Linked DNA regions of Prosthecodimorpha staleyi. The protein of the gene in region 1 interacts with the protein of each later gene in a pairwise test. Links are inferred from orthologs where the notes say so. Each region holds a gene or a part of one and is shown in the gene's direction. Other genes may lie near its edges.

Region 1 (7,366 bases):
TTCAGCCGTGACGGCGACATGGGCTTCGGACCCGGCGTCGCCGACATGAAGGGCGGGCTGGTCGTCGATCTTTTCGTGCTGAGGGCGCTGAAGGCCGCCGGTGGCACGGACTTCCCGCTGATCGGCCTGTTCACCGCCGACGAGGAGATCGGCTCGCCCTCCGGCCGGCCGATGATCGAGGCCGTCGCCCGGGGTGCCCGCGCCGCGTTCAATGCCGAGCCCGGCCGGGCCTCCGGCAATGTGGTGACGGCCCGCAAGGGCGGCATGACGCTCGACATCACGGTGACCGGCAAGGCCGCCCATTCGGGCGCCAATCATGCCGACGGCGCCAGCGCGATCGGCGCGCTCGCCGCCAAGATCGTCCGCCTGCACGCCCTGACCGACTATGCCGCCGGCATCACCACCAATGTCGGCACCATCCGGGGCGGGCGCACCCACAACACCGTCGCCGACCATGCGGAAGCCGAACTCGACATCCGCTTCGTCGCCGTCGACCAGCTCGACGGCATCCTGGCGGCAGTCGACGCCATCCTGGCCGCCGAGGACGTGCCCGGCACCCGGGCCGGCTACGAGAAGGGGCACCTGTTCCTGCCGCTGGAAGCGCGCCATTCGGCCGACCTCTTCGCCCGCTACCAGGCCGCTGCGGCCGCGACCGGTTTCGCGGTCGAGGGCGAGTTCACCGGCGGCTGCGCCGATTCCGGCTTCACCGCCGCCCTCGGCGTGCCCTCGCTCTGCGGCCTCGGCCCGGTCGGCGGCGGCGCCCACACCGACCAGGAATGGTGCCGCCTCGACACCCTCGTTCCCCGCGCCCAGGCCCTGGCCGCGACCATCGCCGGACTGGACGGGTAGGGGCGGGATCAAGAGAGGCAGGATGGGGAGCGAGCGGGACGGGGAGGGGCCGGGCCGCGAAGGGCACAGTGTTGACGGACCGGCGCGCCGCGCCCTTGCATTCCGCGCCACGATGGTTCATGTCCGGCCCGGATCCCGGCTTTTGCCGGACCCCGGCTCCGGCCGACCACCGGCTTTGGCCGAACCACTCCCTTTTTCGCGACAAGAGCCTGCGACCCATGAGCGACGACCAGAACGGCAACGGCTGGACCTATGCCAAGGCCGGGGTCGATATCGACGCCGGCAACCTGCTGGTCAAGCGCATCAAGCCCTTCGTCAAGGCGACCGCGCGGGTCGGGGCCGATGCCGAGATCGGCGGTTTCGGCGGCCTGTTCGATCTCAAGGCCTGCGGCTATGCCGACCCGGTGCTGGTCGCGGCCAATGACGGCGTCGGCACCAAGCTGAAGGTCGCCATCGATGCCGGGATCCACGCCCATGTCGGCATCGATCTCGTCGCCATGTCGGTCAACGACCTCGTCGTGCAGGGCGCCGAGCCGCTGTTCTTCCTCGACTATTTCGCGTGCGGCAAGCTCGATGTCGATGTCGCGGCGAGCGTCGTGGAAGGCATCGCGGCGGGTTGCCGGGAGGCCGGCGCGGCGCTGATCGGCGGCGAGACCGCCGAGATGCCCGGCATGTACCAGGACGGCGACTACGACCTCGCCGGCTTCGCTGTCGGGGCGGTCGAGCGCACCGGAATCCTGCCGCGCGCCGATGTCGGCCCCGGCGACGTGATCCTGGGGCTCTCGTCGTCAGGTGTGCATTCGAACGGCTATTCGTTGGTCCGGCGCATTGTCGCCGCGGCCGGGCTGACCTGGCAGGACGCCGCGCCCTTCGCCGCCGGCACGACGCTCGGCGCGGCGCTGCTGACGCCGACGCGCATCTACGTCAAGCCGGTGCTGGCCGCGATCCGCGCCACCGGCGCCGTCAAGGCGCTCGCCCATATCACCGGCGGCGGCTTCTGGGAGAACATCCCCCGGGTCCTGCCGGCCGGCACGGCGGCGCGCATCGATCTCGCCCGCATCCCGGTCCTGCCGGTCTTCCGCTGGCTGGCGGCTGCCGGCGGCGTCTCCGAGCGCGAGATGCTGCGCACCTTCAACTGCGGCATCGGCATGGTGCTGGTGGTCGAGGCGCCCCGTGCGGCCGAGGTCGTCGCCAGCCTGGCGGCGTCCGGCGAGACGGTGGTCGAACTCGGCACGATCGAGGCCGGGCCGGACGAGCCCTTCGTCGACCCGGTCGGCAGCCTGGATCTTGCTCGATGACGACGGCGCCGCTTGGTGGGCCTGCGGTCGGGGGGCCTGCGGCTGGCACGGACGCGCCGCGCGGGACCGCGCCGCGCAAGCTCCGCGTCGGCATCATCATTTCCGGTGGCGGGTCCAACATGGCGGCGCTGGTGGCGGCGACCAAGCGGGCCGATTTCCCCGCCGAGGCCGTGCTGGTCCTGTCCAATCGCGCCGATGCCGGCGGCCTCGCCAAGGCGGCGGCGGCCGGGGTGCCGGCGGTGGTGATCAGCCACAAGGGCTTTCCGGACCGCGAGCGCTTCGAGATGGCGCTCCATGCCGAACTCGTCCGCCACGGCGTCGAGCTCGTCTGCCTCGCCGGCTTCATGCGGCTCTTGACGCCCTGGTTCATCGGCCAGTGGAAGAACCGGATGATCAACATCCACCCCTCGCTGCTGCCGGCCTATCCGGGCCTGCACACCCATGCCCGGGCGTTGCGGGACGGCGTCAAGCTCGCCGGCTGCACCGTCCATTTCGTGCGCGAGGCGATGGATACCGGGCCGGTCGTCGCCCAGGCCGCCGTGCCGGTGCTGGCCGGCGACACGCCGGACGGGCTCGCCGCCCGCGTGCTGGCGGCCGAACACCGGCTCTATCCGCATGCCCTCGATCTGGTCGCCTCCGGCCGGACCCGGATCGTGACCCGCGACGACGGCGGCGAGCACGTCGAAATCCGCGGCGAGGCCGAGCCGCCGGCCGCCATGATCTGGCCGCGAACGGCGTGACTTTGGAATCTCGCGTGCGCCCGCGCGCGAAATTGGCGTCCGCGGCCGGAATCGCCTATAGACGAGCCGTCGACATCCAGACCGAAGAGTGACGCGTTTTGGCCTCATCCGAAAAGCCGGTTCCGGGCGGGGAAAGCCCGTCGGACATCAAGCCGGTCTCCATCACCGACGAGATGCGCCGCAGCTACCTCGATTACGCGATGAGCGTGATCGTGAGCCGCGCGCTGCCGGACGTGCGCGACGGCCTGAAGCCGGTGCACCGCCGCATCCTCTTCTCGATGCACGAGAACGGCTACGACTGGAACAAGGCCTATCGCAAATCGGCCCGCGTCGTCGGCGACGTGATCGGTAAGTACCATCCGCATGGCGACCAGTCGGTCTACGACGCGCTCGTGCGCATGGCGCAGGACTTTGCGATGCGGGTGCCGCTGGTCGACGGCCAGGGCAATTTCGGCTCGGTCGACGGCGACCAGCCGGCGGCCATGCGCTACACCGAGGTCCGCCTGGAGAAGGTGGCGCACAGCCTCCTGGAGGATCTCGACAAGGACACGGTCGACTACCAGCCGAACTACGACAATTCGGAGCACGAGCCGACGGTGCTGCCGTCGCGCTTCCCGAACCTGCTCGTCAACGGCGCCGGCGGCATCGCGGTCGGCATGGCGACCAATATTCCGCCGCACAATCTCGGCGAGGTCTGCGACGCCGCGATCGCGATGATCGACAAGCCGGACATGACCGTCGCCGACCTGATCGAGATCATCCCGGGGCCGGACTTCCCGACCGCCGGCATCATCCTCGGCCGGGCCGGCATCCGCTCGGCCTATCTGACCGGGCGCGGCTCGATCATGATGCGCGGCCGGGTCAAGTTCGAGACCGCGCGCGGCGGCCGCGAGGCGATCGTCGTCGACCAGATCCCCTATCAGGTCAACAAGGCCTCGATGGTCGAGCGCATCGGCGAGCTGGTGCGCGAGAAGCGCGTCGAGGGCATCGCCGAGGTGCGCGACGAAAGCGACCGCGACGGCTACCGGGTCGTCATCGAGGTCAAGCGCGACGCCATGGCGGAAGTCGTGCTGAACCAGCTCTACAAGTTCACCACCCTGCAGTCCTCGTTCGGCTGCAACATGGTGGCGCTCAACGGCGGCAAGCCGGAGCTGATGAACCTGCGCGACATCATCCAGGCCTTCATCACCTTCCGCGAGGAGGTGATCGGCCGGCGCACGCGATTCCTGCTCAACAAGGCGCGCGACCGCGCCCATATCCTGGTCGGCTTGGCGATTGCGGTCGCCAATATCGACGAGGTCATCCACCTCATCCGCACTGCGCCCGATCCGGCCACCGCCAAGGCGCAGCTGATGGGCCGCGACTGGCCGGCCAAGGACATGGCGCCGCTGATCGCGCTGATCGCCGACCCGCGCCATACGCTCAACGAGGACGGCACCTACCGGCTGTCCGACGAGCAGGCCCGCGCCATCCTGGAATTGCGCCTCGCCCGCCTGACCGCGCTCGGCCGCGACGAGATCGCCGACGAATTGAACAAGCTCGCCCTGGAGATCGAGGACTATCTCGACATCCTGCGCTCGCGCGAGCGCATCCAGACCATCGTCAAGGACGAGCTTGCCGCCATCAAGGCCGAGTTCGCCACCCCGCGCCGCACCGAGATCGTGGAACTGGACGGCGAGGTCGACGACGAGGACCTGATCCAGCGCGAGGACATGGTCGTCACCGTGACCCATGCCGGCTGGATCAAGCGCGTGCCGCTGTCGACCTACCGGGCGCAGCGGCGCGGCGGCAAGGGCCGCTCCGGCATCTCGATGAAGGACGAGGATTTCGTCACCCGGCTGTTCGTGGCCAATACCCACGTGCCGATCCTGTTCTTCTCCTCGCGCGGCATGGCCTACAAGACCAAGGTCTGGCGCCTGCCCCTGGCCGCCCCGCAGGCGCGCGGCAAGGCGCTGGTCAACCTGCTGCCGCTGCAGGAGGGCGAGCGCATCACCTCGATCCTGCCGCTGCCGGAGGACGAGGAGACCTGGGAGACCCTCGACGTGGTCTTTGCGACCACCAAGGGCACGATCCGGCGCAACAAGCTGTCGGACTTCGTCCAGGTCAACCGCAACGGCAAGATCGCCATGAAGCTCGAAGAGGGCGAGGGCATCGTGTCGGTGGAAACCTGCACGGAGTTCGACGACGTGGTCATCACCACGGCGCTCGGCCAGTGCATCCGCTTCCCCGTCACCGACGTGCGCGTGTTCAAGGGCCGCGATTCCATGGGCGTGCGCGGCATCGCGCTCGGCGACGAGGATCAGGTCATCTCGATGACCGTGATCCGGCATTTCGAGGCCGTCGCCGACGAGCGCATCGCCTATCTGAAGCGCAGCCGCGCCCTGCGCGGCGAGGTCGATGCGGTCGAGAGCAACGGCACGGATGCCGAGGCCGAGGAAGCCCAGGGCGCCGAGGCCGGCAACGAGAACGGTGCGGAGAGCGGGGCCGGGGCGGGTGCCGACGTGCTCGGCGAGCGCCGCTATGTCGAGATGAGCGCCGCCGAGCAGTTCATCCTGACCATCTCGGAGAACGGCTACGGCAAGCGCACCTCGACCTTCGAGTACCGGATCACCGGACGCGGCGGCAAGGGCATCGTCGCCATGGCGGTGACCCCGCGCAACGGCCCGCTGGTGGCGAGCTTCCCGGTCGAAGACGGCGACCAGCTGATGCTGGTGACCAATGCCGGCCAGCTGATCCGCTGCCCGGTCGACGGCATCCGCATCGCCGGCCGCTCGACCCAGGGCGTCATCGTGTTCAACACCGCCGCCGACGAGAAGGTCGTCTCGGTCGAGCGCATCCGCGAGGAAGAGGACGGCGCCGCGGAGGGCGAGGGCGGCAACGGGGCCGGAGAGGCGCCGGCCGAGGGCTGATCGTCGTCCTGACGTGTGGTGCAGGACGACGATGGAATGGACCGCTGATGCGATCATCAGCCTGCAGGCTCGGCCGCGCGACCGGATCTGGTTCGAATGGGCGCCTGCGACCGCCGTTCTCGGGTTGGCGGATTTTGCGCCCCCTCGTCAAAGCCGCCTATGAAGACGGTCGGATCGATCCGCAGATCCAGACCTTCCGGCATGTCGAGGAGGATTTGGCATCTGAACTGGCCGGTCATGGCAAAATGGCGGCCATAGCCCTCACGCCGGCCGTTCCACAGCACCGTGGCGGCCCTCGAGACATGGCATTTCGCCCAGATCGCCGAAGGCCGGGTGCCGAAGCCGATCTCCGTTCCGTCGCCACCGGCTGCAGTCAAGGTCGGACGGAACGATCCCTATCCGTGCGGGCCCGGCAAGAAGTTCAAAAAATGCTGCCCCGGCAAGGACGGCGCGACGCTGCCTGATTTCCGCGTGCTGTGATCGCCTCGGTCCGGAAGGACCCGTCGTCGGCCGGCATCCCGCAGCGTTCCGTACGGCGAAGCGGCCCCGCGTTGGACTTGGGGGCGCCATCCGGCAGGCGGGTTACGGGGCCGCGCTCAGCGGCAGGCGTAGAGGCCCGGCGCCACGGTGAATTTCCGCGGACCCGGCATGGGCTCCGGTTCGGGGACCGATACGATCTTAACTTCCAGCGTGCAGGCGCCGGCCGTGACCCGGTAGAGATCGGGCGAGACATACTCGACCCGGTCGACCGGTGCGCCCGAAAGGCGTCCCATGACGGCGTCGCTGGCGAGAATGGCGCGGAGTTCCGCCAGACGCTGATACTGCGGCGCCAGGGCCGCGTGGCCGGGCAGGGCGGAAGCCGCCAGGCAAAGGCATGTGAAGATGGCAAGGCGCAGCATCGGCGGGGCTCGCAGTTGGAGTGTTCGAGCCAGGATAGCCGGTGCGGACCGGGCGCAACAGCGCCGACCGCGGCCACACATTGCGGATGCTGTCCGGTGGCGTCCGCCCCTTGCGCCACAAGGCTCGGATCGACCATACCGGACCGTCACGCCACGCGCCGGTCAGGGTCCGATGTCCACCGAAGCTCCGTCTTCCGCCGCTCCCGCCCGCGGCCCGACCTTTCCGGCCATCGCGGCCGGCACGCTCGCCGCGGTGGTCGGCTTCGCCTCGTCGCTGCCGGTCGCCCTGCAGGGGCTTATCGCGGCCGGGGCGAGCCAGGCGCAGGCGGCGTCGGGGCTGATGGCGCTGTCCTTCGCCATGGGGATCGGTACGCTCTGGGCGAGCGCGCGCCCGCGCATGCCGATCTCGCTCGCCTGGTCGACGCCGGGAGCCGCGCTGCTGACGGCGCAAGGGGCGGGAGCGGGCGGTTTCTCCGAATCGGTCGGCGCCTTCCTGGTCGCAGGCCTCCTGGTGGTGGTCGCCGGCAGCTGGCGGCCGCTGGCACGCGCCGTGGCGGCGATCCCGAACCCGCTCGCCAGCGCCATGCTGGCCGGCGTCCTGTTCGGGCTGTGCGTGGCGCCGGTCAAGGCGGTGGCGGCGATGCCGCTGCCGGCGCTGGCGATCGTCGCGG
Region 2 (7,079 bases), on another replicon or contig:
CATGGAGGACGGCATGGCGGTTCAGGGTGCTGCACTCAAGCCTTCGGCTCACACCGACACCTTCGCGCGGGACAATCTTCCCGACCCGGCCCTGTGGCCCCGGCTTCTGTTCGACCTGCCCGAACTGGCCTATCCGGACCGCCTCAATGCCGCCGTCGAGTTCGTCGACCGGCATGTCGCGGAAGGCCGCGGCGAGCGTCCGGCCATCCACCATGCGGGCGGCGTCTGGAGCTTCGCCGAACTCGCGCGCCGGATCGACCGGATCGCCCATGTGCTGGTCGACGAGATGGGCCTCGTCCCCGGCAACCGCGTTCTGCTGCGCGCCGCCAACACGCCCATGATGGTCGCCGTCTATCTGGCGGTGATCAAGGCGGGCGGCATCGTCGTCGCCACCATGCCGCTGCTGCGCGCCAAGGAACTCGCCATCATCGTCGACAAGGCGCGGATCGGCCTGGCCCTGGTCGACGCCCGGCTGGCCGACGACATCCTCAAGGTCCGCGACGGCTCCGACTGCCTCCGCGCCGTCCTGAAATTCGGCACCGACGCGCCGGACGGCCTCGAAGCCCTGATGGCCGGCAAGCCCGACCGCTTCGAGCCGGTCGACACCGCCGTCGACGATGTCTGCCTGATCGCCTTCACGTCCGGCACGACCGGCGTGCCCAAGGGCACGATGCATTTCCATCGCGACCTGCTGGCGATCTGCGACACCTACGCCAGGCATCTGCTGCGCGCCACACCCGACGACCGCTTCGTCGGTTCGCCGCCGCTCGCCTTCACCTTCGGGCTCGGCGGGCTGGTACTGTTCCCGTTCCGCATCGGTGCCTCGACCTGCCTGCCCGACAAGACGGCGCCGCTCGACCTGCTCGATGCCATCGAGCGCTATCGGCCGACCGTGATCTTCACCGCGCCGACCGCCTACCGGGCGATGCTGAATGCCCTGCCGGGCCGCGATATCGGCTCGCTGCGCCTGTGCGTCTCGGCCGGCGAGGCCCTGCCCAAGGCGACCTTCGAGGCCTGGAAGACCGCGACCGGGATCGTCCTGACCGAGGGCATCGGTGCCACCGAAATGCTGCACATCTTCATCGGCTCGACACCCGAGGACGTGACGCCCGGCGCGACCGGCCGGCCCGTGCCCGGTTACCGCGCCAAGGTGATCGGTCCCGACGGCGCCGAGGTGCCGGACGGCGTGCCCGGCCGGCTGGCGGTGATCGGCCCGACCGGCTGCCGCTATCTCGCCGACGAACGGCAGACGGTCTATGTCCAGGACGGATGGAACGTCACCGGCGATACCTATATCCGCGACGCCGAGGGCCGGTTCTGGTACCAGGCGCGCTCAGACGACATGATCGTCTCGGCCGGCTACAACATCGCCGGGCCGGAGGTGGAAGGCGTGCTGCTGACCCATCCGGCGGTCGCCGAATGCGGCGTGGTCGGCGCCCCGGACGACGAGCGCGGCATGATCGTCAAGGCCTATATCGTGCCGAAGCCGGGCTTCGCGCCGTCCCCGGCGCTGGTCTCCGAGCTGCAGGCCTTCGTCAAGGCCGAGATCTCGCCCTACAAGTATCCGCGGGCGATCGAGTTCGTCGAGCGCCTGCCGCGCACCGAGACCGGCAAGCTGCAGCGCTTTGCGCTGCGCGAAATCGCCTCCGGCGCGACGGCCGACGGCGCCTCGGCGGCGGCCTGACCGGCGCGGCGCCGGCGGCCCGGATTGCTGCGCCGGCAAGGGCGCCGAGGCGTATTCCAGGACGCCGCGCAGGCGCCTCCGAAAGGTCGGATTTTCCGGGCATTTTTCCTCGCCCGATGCCCGTTTGGAGTCCCGCGCGCGCGGGGCTATAAGGGCGCGCATCCTGCGCTGAGGCGAGCAAACGAATCGATATGAGCGAAGACATCCCGAACGGCACGACGAGCAACGGATCGGCCGAGTACGGCGCCGATTCCATCAAGGTGCTGAAGGGCCTCGATGCCGTCCGCAAGCGGCCCGGCATGTATATCGGCGACACCGATGACGGCTCCGGCCTGCACCACATGGTCTACGAGGTGGTCGACAACGCCATCGACGAGGCGCTGGCCGGCTGGGCGACCGAGGTGCTGGTGCGGCTCAACGCCGACGGCTCGGTGACGGTGCGCGACGACGGTCGCGGCATCCCGACCGACATCCACGCCGGCGAGGGCGTCTCCGCCGCCGAAGTGATCATGACCCAGCTGCATGCGGGCGGTAAGTTCGACCAGAATTCCTACAAGGTCTCGGGCGGCCTGCACGGCGTCGGCGTCTCGGTCGTCAACGCGCTGTCGACCACGCTCGACCTGCGCGTCTGGCGGAACGGCCGGGAACACTACATGCGCTTCCGGCACGGCGATCCGGAGGCCCCGCTGGCGGTGGTCGGCGATGCCGGCGGCCGGCGCGGCACCGAGGTCACCTTCGTGCCGAGCCCGGAGACCTTCACCCGGATCGAGTTCGACTACGCCACCCTCGAGCACCGCCTGCGCGAACTCGCCTTCCTGAATTCCGGCGTCAACATCACGCTGGAGGACCGGCGCGGCGTCGAAGTTCGCGCCGAGACCATGTGCTACGAGGGCGGCCTGGAAGCCTTCGTGCGCTATCTCGATCGCGCCAAGCACCCGCTGCTGCCGCGGCCGGTGACCATGAAGGCGGAGAAGGACGGGATCACCGTCGAATGCGCGCTGTGGTGGAACGACAGCTACCATGAGCAGACGCTCTGCTTCACCAACAACATCCCGCAGCGCGACGGCGGCACCCATCTGGCCGGGTTCCGCGGCGCGCTGACCCGGCAGGTGGTCGGCTACGGCGATTCCTCCGGGCTGACCAAGAAGGAAAAGGTCGCCCTGTCCGGCGAGGATTGCCGCGAGGGCCTGACCTGCGTCCTCTCGGTCAAGGTGCCGGATCCGAAATTCTCCTCCCAGACCAAGGACAAGCTGGTCTCCTCCGAGGTCCGGCCGGTGGTCGAGAACCTAGTCGGCGAGGCGCTCGGCACCTGGTTCGAGGAACATCCCGCCGAGGCGAAGACGATCGTCGGCAAGGTGGTCGAGGCCGCGGCCGCCCGCGAGGCGGCCCGCAAGGCGCGCGAACTGACCCGCCGCAAGGGCGTGCTCGACGTGGCCTCGCTGCCCGGCAAGCTCGCCGACTGCCAGGAGAAGGATCCAGCCAAGTCGGAACTGTTCATCGTCGAGGGCGATTCCGCAGGCGGCTCGGCCAAGCAGGGCCGCAACCGCGAGAACCAGGCCGTGCTGCCGCTGCGCGGCAAGATCCTCAATGTCGAGCGCGCGCGCTTCGACAAGATGCTGTCGAGCGAGCAGATCGGCACGCTGATCACCGCGCTCGGCACCTCGATCGGCACCGACGAGTTCAATCTCGACAAGCTGCGCTACCACAAGATCATCATCATGACGGACGCCGACGTCGACGGCGCCCATATCCGCACGCTGCTTCTGACCTTCTTCTTCCGGCAGATGAAGGACCTGATCCGGCGCGGGCATCTCTACATCGCCCAGCCGCCGCTCTATAAAGTCGCGCGCGGCAAGTCCGAGCAGTATCTGAAGGACCAGAAGGCCTTCGAGGACTATCTGATCAACATGGGTCTGGAGGAGAGCGCGCTCCGGCTCGCCTCGGGCGAGGAGCGGGCCGGGCTCGATCTGCGCGCCGTGGTCGACGAGGCGCGTGCGGTCGCGGCGATCCTGGATGGGCTGCACCATCGCTACGACCGTGACGTGGTCGAGCAGGCGGCGATCGCCGGCGCGCTGACGCCCAGCGTCCTGAACGACGTCGAGAAGGGGCGCGAGGCGGCCGCCTATGTGGCCCGGCGGCTGGACATCCAGGCCGACGAATTCTCCAAGGGCTGGGTCGGCGATGCCAAGCCGGACGGCAGCCTGCTGTTCACCCGCACCCTGCGCGGCGTCACCGAGGAGCGCTGGGTCGACGCCGCCCTGCTCGCCTCCGCCGATGCGCGCAAGCTCGATGCCCATGCGGCTCATTTGCAGGAAATCTACGAGAAGGCGGCCGAGCTCAAGCGCAAGGATGTCGTGACCCAGATCCGCGGCCCGCGCGGCCTGCTCGAAGCCGTCTTCGCGCAGGGCCGCAAGGGCATCTCGATGCAGCGCTACAAAGGCCTCGGCGAGATGAATCCGGGCCAGCTGTGGGAGACCACGCTCGATCCGAACGCCCGTACGCTGCTGCAGGTCAGCCTGCGCGAGGCCGAGGACAACGATGAGATCTTCACCCGCCTGATGGGCGACGAGGTCGAGCCGCGCCGCGAGTTCATCCAGGAAAACGCGCTCTCGGCCAATCTCGACGCCTAGTCCATCCCATCCGCCGAGAGCACGCGCCGGCCGCCTCGACCGCTCAGGTCGACGTTCGGAGACCCGGCGCTCCCGGGCGCCGGCGGCGGGGCGGCACCGGACGATCCGTGGAACTCGCGGGAGGCGTTGGGGATTCCCAGCCCACCCACCCGAAATGACCGGTGCATCGTCGGCATAAATCATGGATGATCTCCGTTCGGGGAGCGCGGTTTCCCGAGACTCGCATCTGGCCGACGGGAGACCCGCAATATGAGCCTGAGCCGTCGCGTCGTGCTCCTGGCCGGCCTGACCCTGCTTCCTGTCGTGGCCCTGCAGGCGGTCAACGAGTTCGCCCTGCGCGGCGCGCGCGAGACCGAACTCAGAGCCAGCGTCGCACTCCAGGCCCAGCAGGTCGCGGCCGCGCAGGAACGCCTGACCGAAGGCGTCCGGCTGATGCTGACCGCGCTGAGCGAGTCCAAGGACATCCGCAACGCCGAGCCGACCGAGTGCACCGCGATCCTGCGCGCCCTGCGGACCGCGCATCCGGATTTCGAAGCGATCGGCGTTGCCGATCGCACCGGCAACGTCTTCTGCGCCGCCGACCGGCTCGACACGGCGGGACCGATGCCGCCGGTGGGCGACCGGTTCTACTTCCGGGAGGCGATGGCAACCGGCCGCTTCACGGTCGGGACCTACGCGGTCGGGCGGCGGACGGGCGTGCCGAGCTTCCACATGGCGATGCCGTACCGCAACCCTCAGGGCGAAACCGCCGGCGTCATCTTCGTCAGCATCGGCCTCGCGCGGCTCGCCGCCGAGCTGAACGGTCCGCAATGGTCGCTCAACCGCGTCATGACCGTCGCCGATCGGGACGGCACCATCCTGCTTCGCCTTCCCGAGGCGGCGCGGTTCGTCGGCCAGCCCTTTCCGGAGGACATCTGGCGCGAGACTGCGCGGGCCAGCGCCCCCGGGACCATCGACGTCACGTCGCCGCTCGACGGCGTGCGCCGCATCGTCGGCTACATTCCGCCTGCGACCAGTCCGGGCGGGCTCTATATCGGGGTGGGTCTCGGCCGCGCGGAGGCGTTCGGCCCGCTCGACAGCGCCACGATGCGCGGGATCGTCGGGATCGTCGCCGCCGCCGCCGCCGCCATGGTGCTGGCCTGGCTGTTCGGCCGCCGCCTGATCGCCCGCCCCGTCAACCGGATCATTGCGGTCACCCGTCGCTGGCGCGACGGCGACCTGTCCGCGCGCACCGCAATGACCGGATCGACCGAGTTCGCCCAGCTCGGCAGCGCCTTCGACGAACTGGCCGACGATCTCGCCCGCGCCTTCGCCTACAAGGACGTTCTGCTGCGCGAACTCAACCACCGCATCATGAACAGCCTGCAGACGGTGTCGAGCCTGTTCAAGCTGCAGTCCCGGTCGGTGACGGATCCGGAGGCTCGCCAGCAGTTCGACATGGCGGTCGGCCGGGTCAACTCGATGGCCATGGCCTATCGTCGGATGCACGCCTCGGGCGGCATCGAATCGGTCGATTTCGCCGAATTCCTGCGCGAGCTGTGTCACGACCTGTCGCAGTCGATGCTGCCGGACGGTCGCGAATGCGCCGTGGTCGCGGACCCGCTGCTGCTCAATCCCGACCAGGCCATGTCGCTGGCCCTTGTCGTCAACGAACTGGTCACCAACGCCATCAAACACGGCGGTGCCGACCCCGAGGTGGTCGTGGCGCTCGCCGTGGCCGACGGGACCTGCAGCCTCACGGTGCGCAACACCACGCCGCTGCCGCCGGATTTCAGGGTCGACGGCCGCAGCGGGTTCGGCATGCAGATGGTCGGCGCCATGGTGCGGCAGCTTGACGGTCGGTTGGAGCATACCGCCGGCGGCGAGGCCTGCTTCGTCGTCTCCTTCCGGCCCAAGGCGCCGCAGGCAACGGCGCTCGAAACTCCGCATGATGGCCGGCCTGTCGCCTGAAGCGGATCGGCGCGGCCGGCCCGCTTCCGGAAGGCCTGCCCGGCCTGCGCTCGGAGGTCGCGACCCGGGCGACGATGCGATCGGATTCTGTTTGTCGACGTTGGAATATCCGGTGGCGTCCGGCCCCCTCGGGGCTGTTTTCAAGCCCCCTCAGGCACTGCGCGCCGCGGCCGACGCGACTGCCTGCCCGACCAGACGCTGCAGCCGTTCGGGCAGGGCAGGCACCATGGCGGCGGCGGCCTCATGGCCGGCGGCCGACATCTTGACCCAGGTCTTGGCGACGATGTCGACGATCTTGTCGTCCTCGTGCCGGGCCGCAAAGGGCGCGAACTCCTGTTCCAGGAAGACCAGGCAGGCGCAGTCTTCCAACGCCTGGGCCTCCGGATCACGCTTCAGCCGCTCCTTGCGCACGATCGAACGCGCCCGCTGAATATCGTCTTCGCCGTAGCCGACTTCGGTCATGATCCCGGCGATCAAGTCGGCATGGTGATCCTTGAGCCGGTTGCGCCAGGCGAAGTAGCCGGGCTTGTCCATCGGAAATTCGGACCGAGGCCGGTCAAAACGGCGGATATGTTGGCCGCGCACGGCAATCCTGAGCGCATCGGATGCGTCCGGGACCAACCGTTCGAGCCAGGCGCTCATGCGTTCGCCGTAAAACACCGCATAGGGGCGCGGCGGATCGCCGACGCCGGTCGGATCGTCCGCATTGGCACGGTCGATGGCCGCATAGGCGGCGGCGAGACGGTCTTCGGGTCGGAGATCGGACACGGCAGCGACTCCTGCGGCCACCCACGGCAAGGGCGCGCTCGACTGCC

What was found.
Region 2: the proteins of gyrA (region 1) and gyrB interact in binary tests that used the Escherichia coli proteins (3 or more experiments, as listed by UniProt). The link is inferred for Prosthecodimorpha staleyi from one-to-one orthologs.

The regions. Positions count from the first base shown.
Region 1 is NZ_JAHHZF010000001.1:504,197-511,562, reverse strand. Bases 2,625-5,996 are described here. They hold gyrA (DNA gyrase subunit A), read left to right. Parts: upstream 2,625-2,985; coding sequence 2,986-5,796; downstream 5,797-5,996. Other genes in these bases: purN (phosphoribosylglycinamide formyltransferase), read left to right, coding at 2,625-2,887. Also shown: KL771_RS02185 (M20 family metallopeptidase), read left to right, coding at 1-849; purM (phosphoribosylformylglycinamidine cyclo-ligase), read left to right, coding at 1,068-2,147; more of purN, read left to right, coding at 2,267-2,624; KL771_RS02165 (hypothetical protein), read left to right, coding at 6,130-6,276; KL771_RS02160 (hypothetical protein), read right to left, coding at 6,393-6,695; KL771_RS02155 (benzoate/H(+) symporter BenE family transporter), read left to right, coding at 6,868-7,366. UniProt on the Escherichia coli protein: A type II topoisomerase that negatively supercoils closed circular double-stranded (ds) DNA in an ATP-dependent manner to maintain chromosomes in an underwound state.
Region 2 is NZ_JAHHZF010000015.1:82,631-89,709, forward strand. What follows is about bases 1,510-4,594. They hold gyrB (DNA topoisomerase (ATP-hydrolyzing) subunit B), read left to right. Parts: upstream 1,510-1,875; coding sequence 1,876-4,314; downstream 4,315-4,594. Other genes in these bases: KL771_RS25260 (benzoate-CoA ligase family protein), read left to right, coding at 1,510-1,684; KL771_RS25270 (sensor histidine kinase), read left to right, coding at 4,564-4,594. In the rest of the region: more of KL771_RS25260, read left to right, coding at 14-1,509; more of KL771_RS25270, read left to right, coding at 4,595-6,264; KL771_RS25275 (DUF4202 domain-containing protein), read right to left, coding at 6,415-7,032. UniProt on the Escherichia coli protein: DNA gyrase negatively supercoils closed circular double-stranded DNA in an ATP-dependent manner to maintain chromosomes in an underwound state.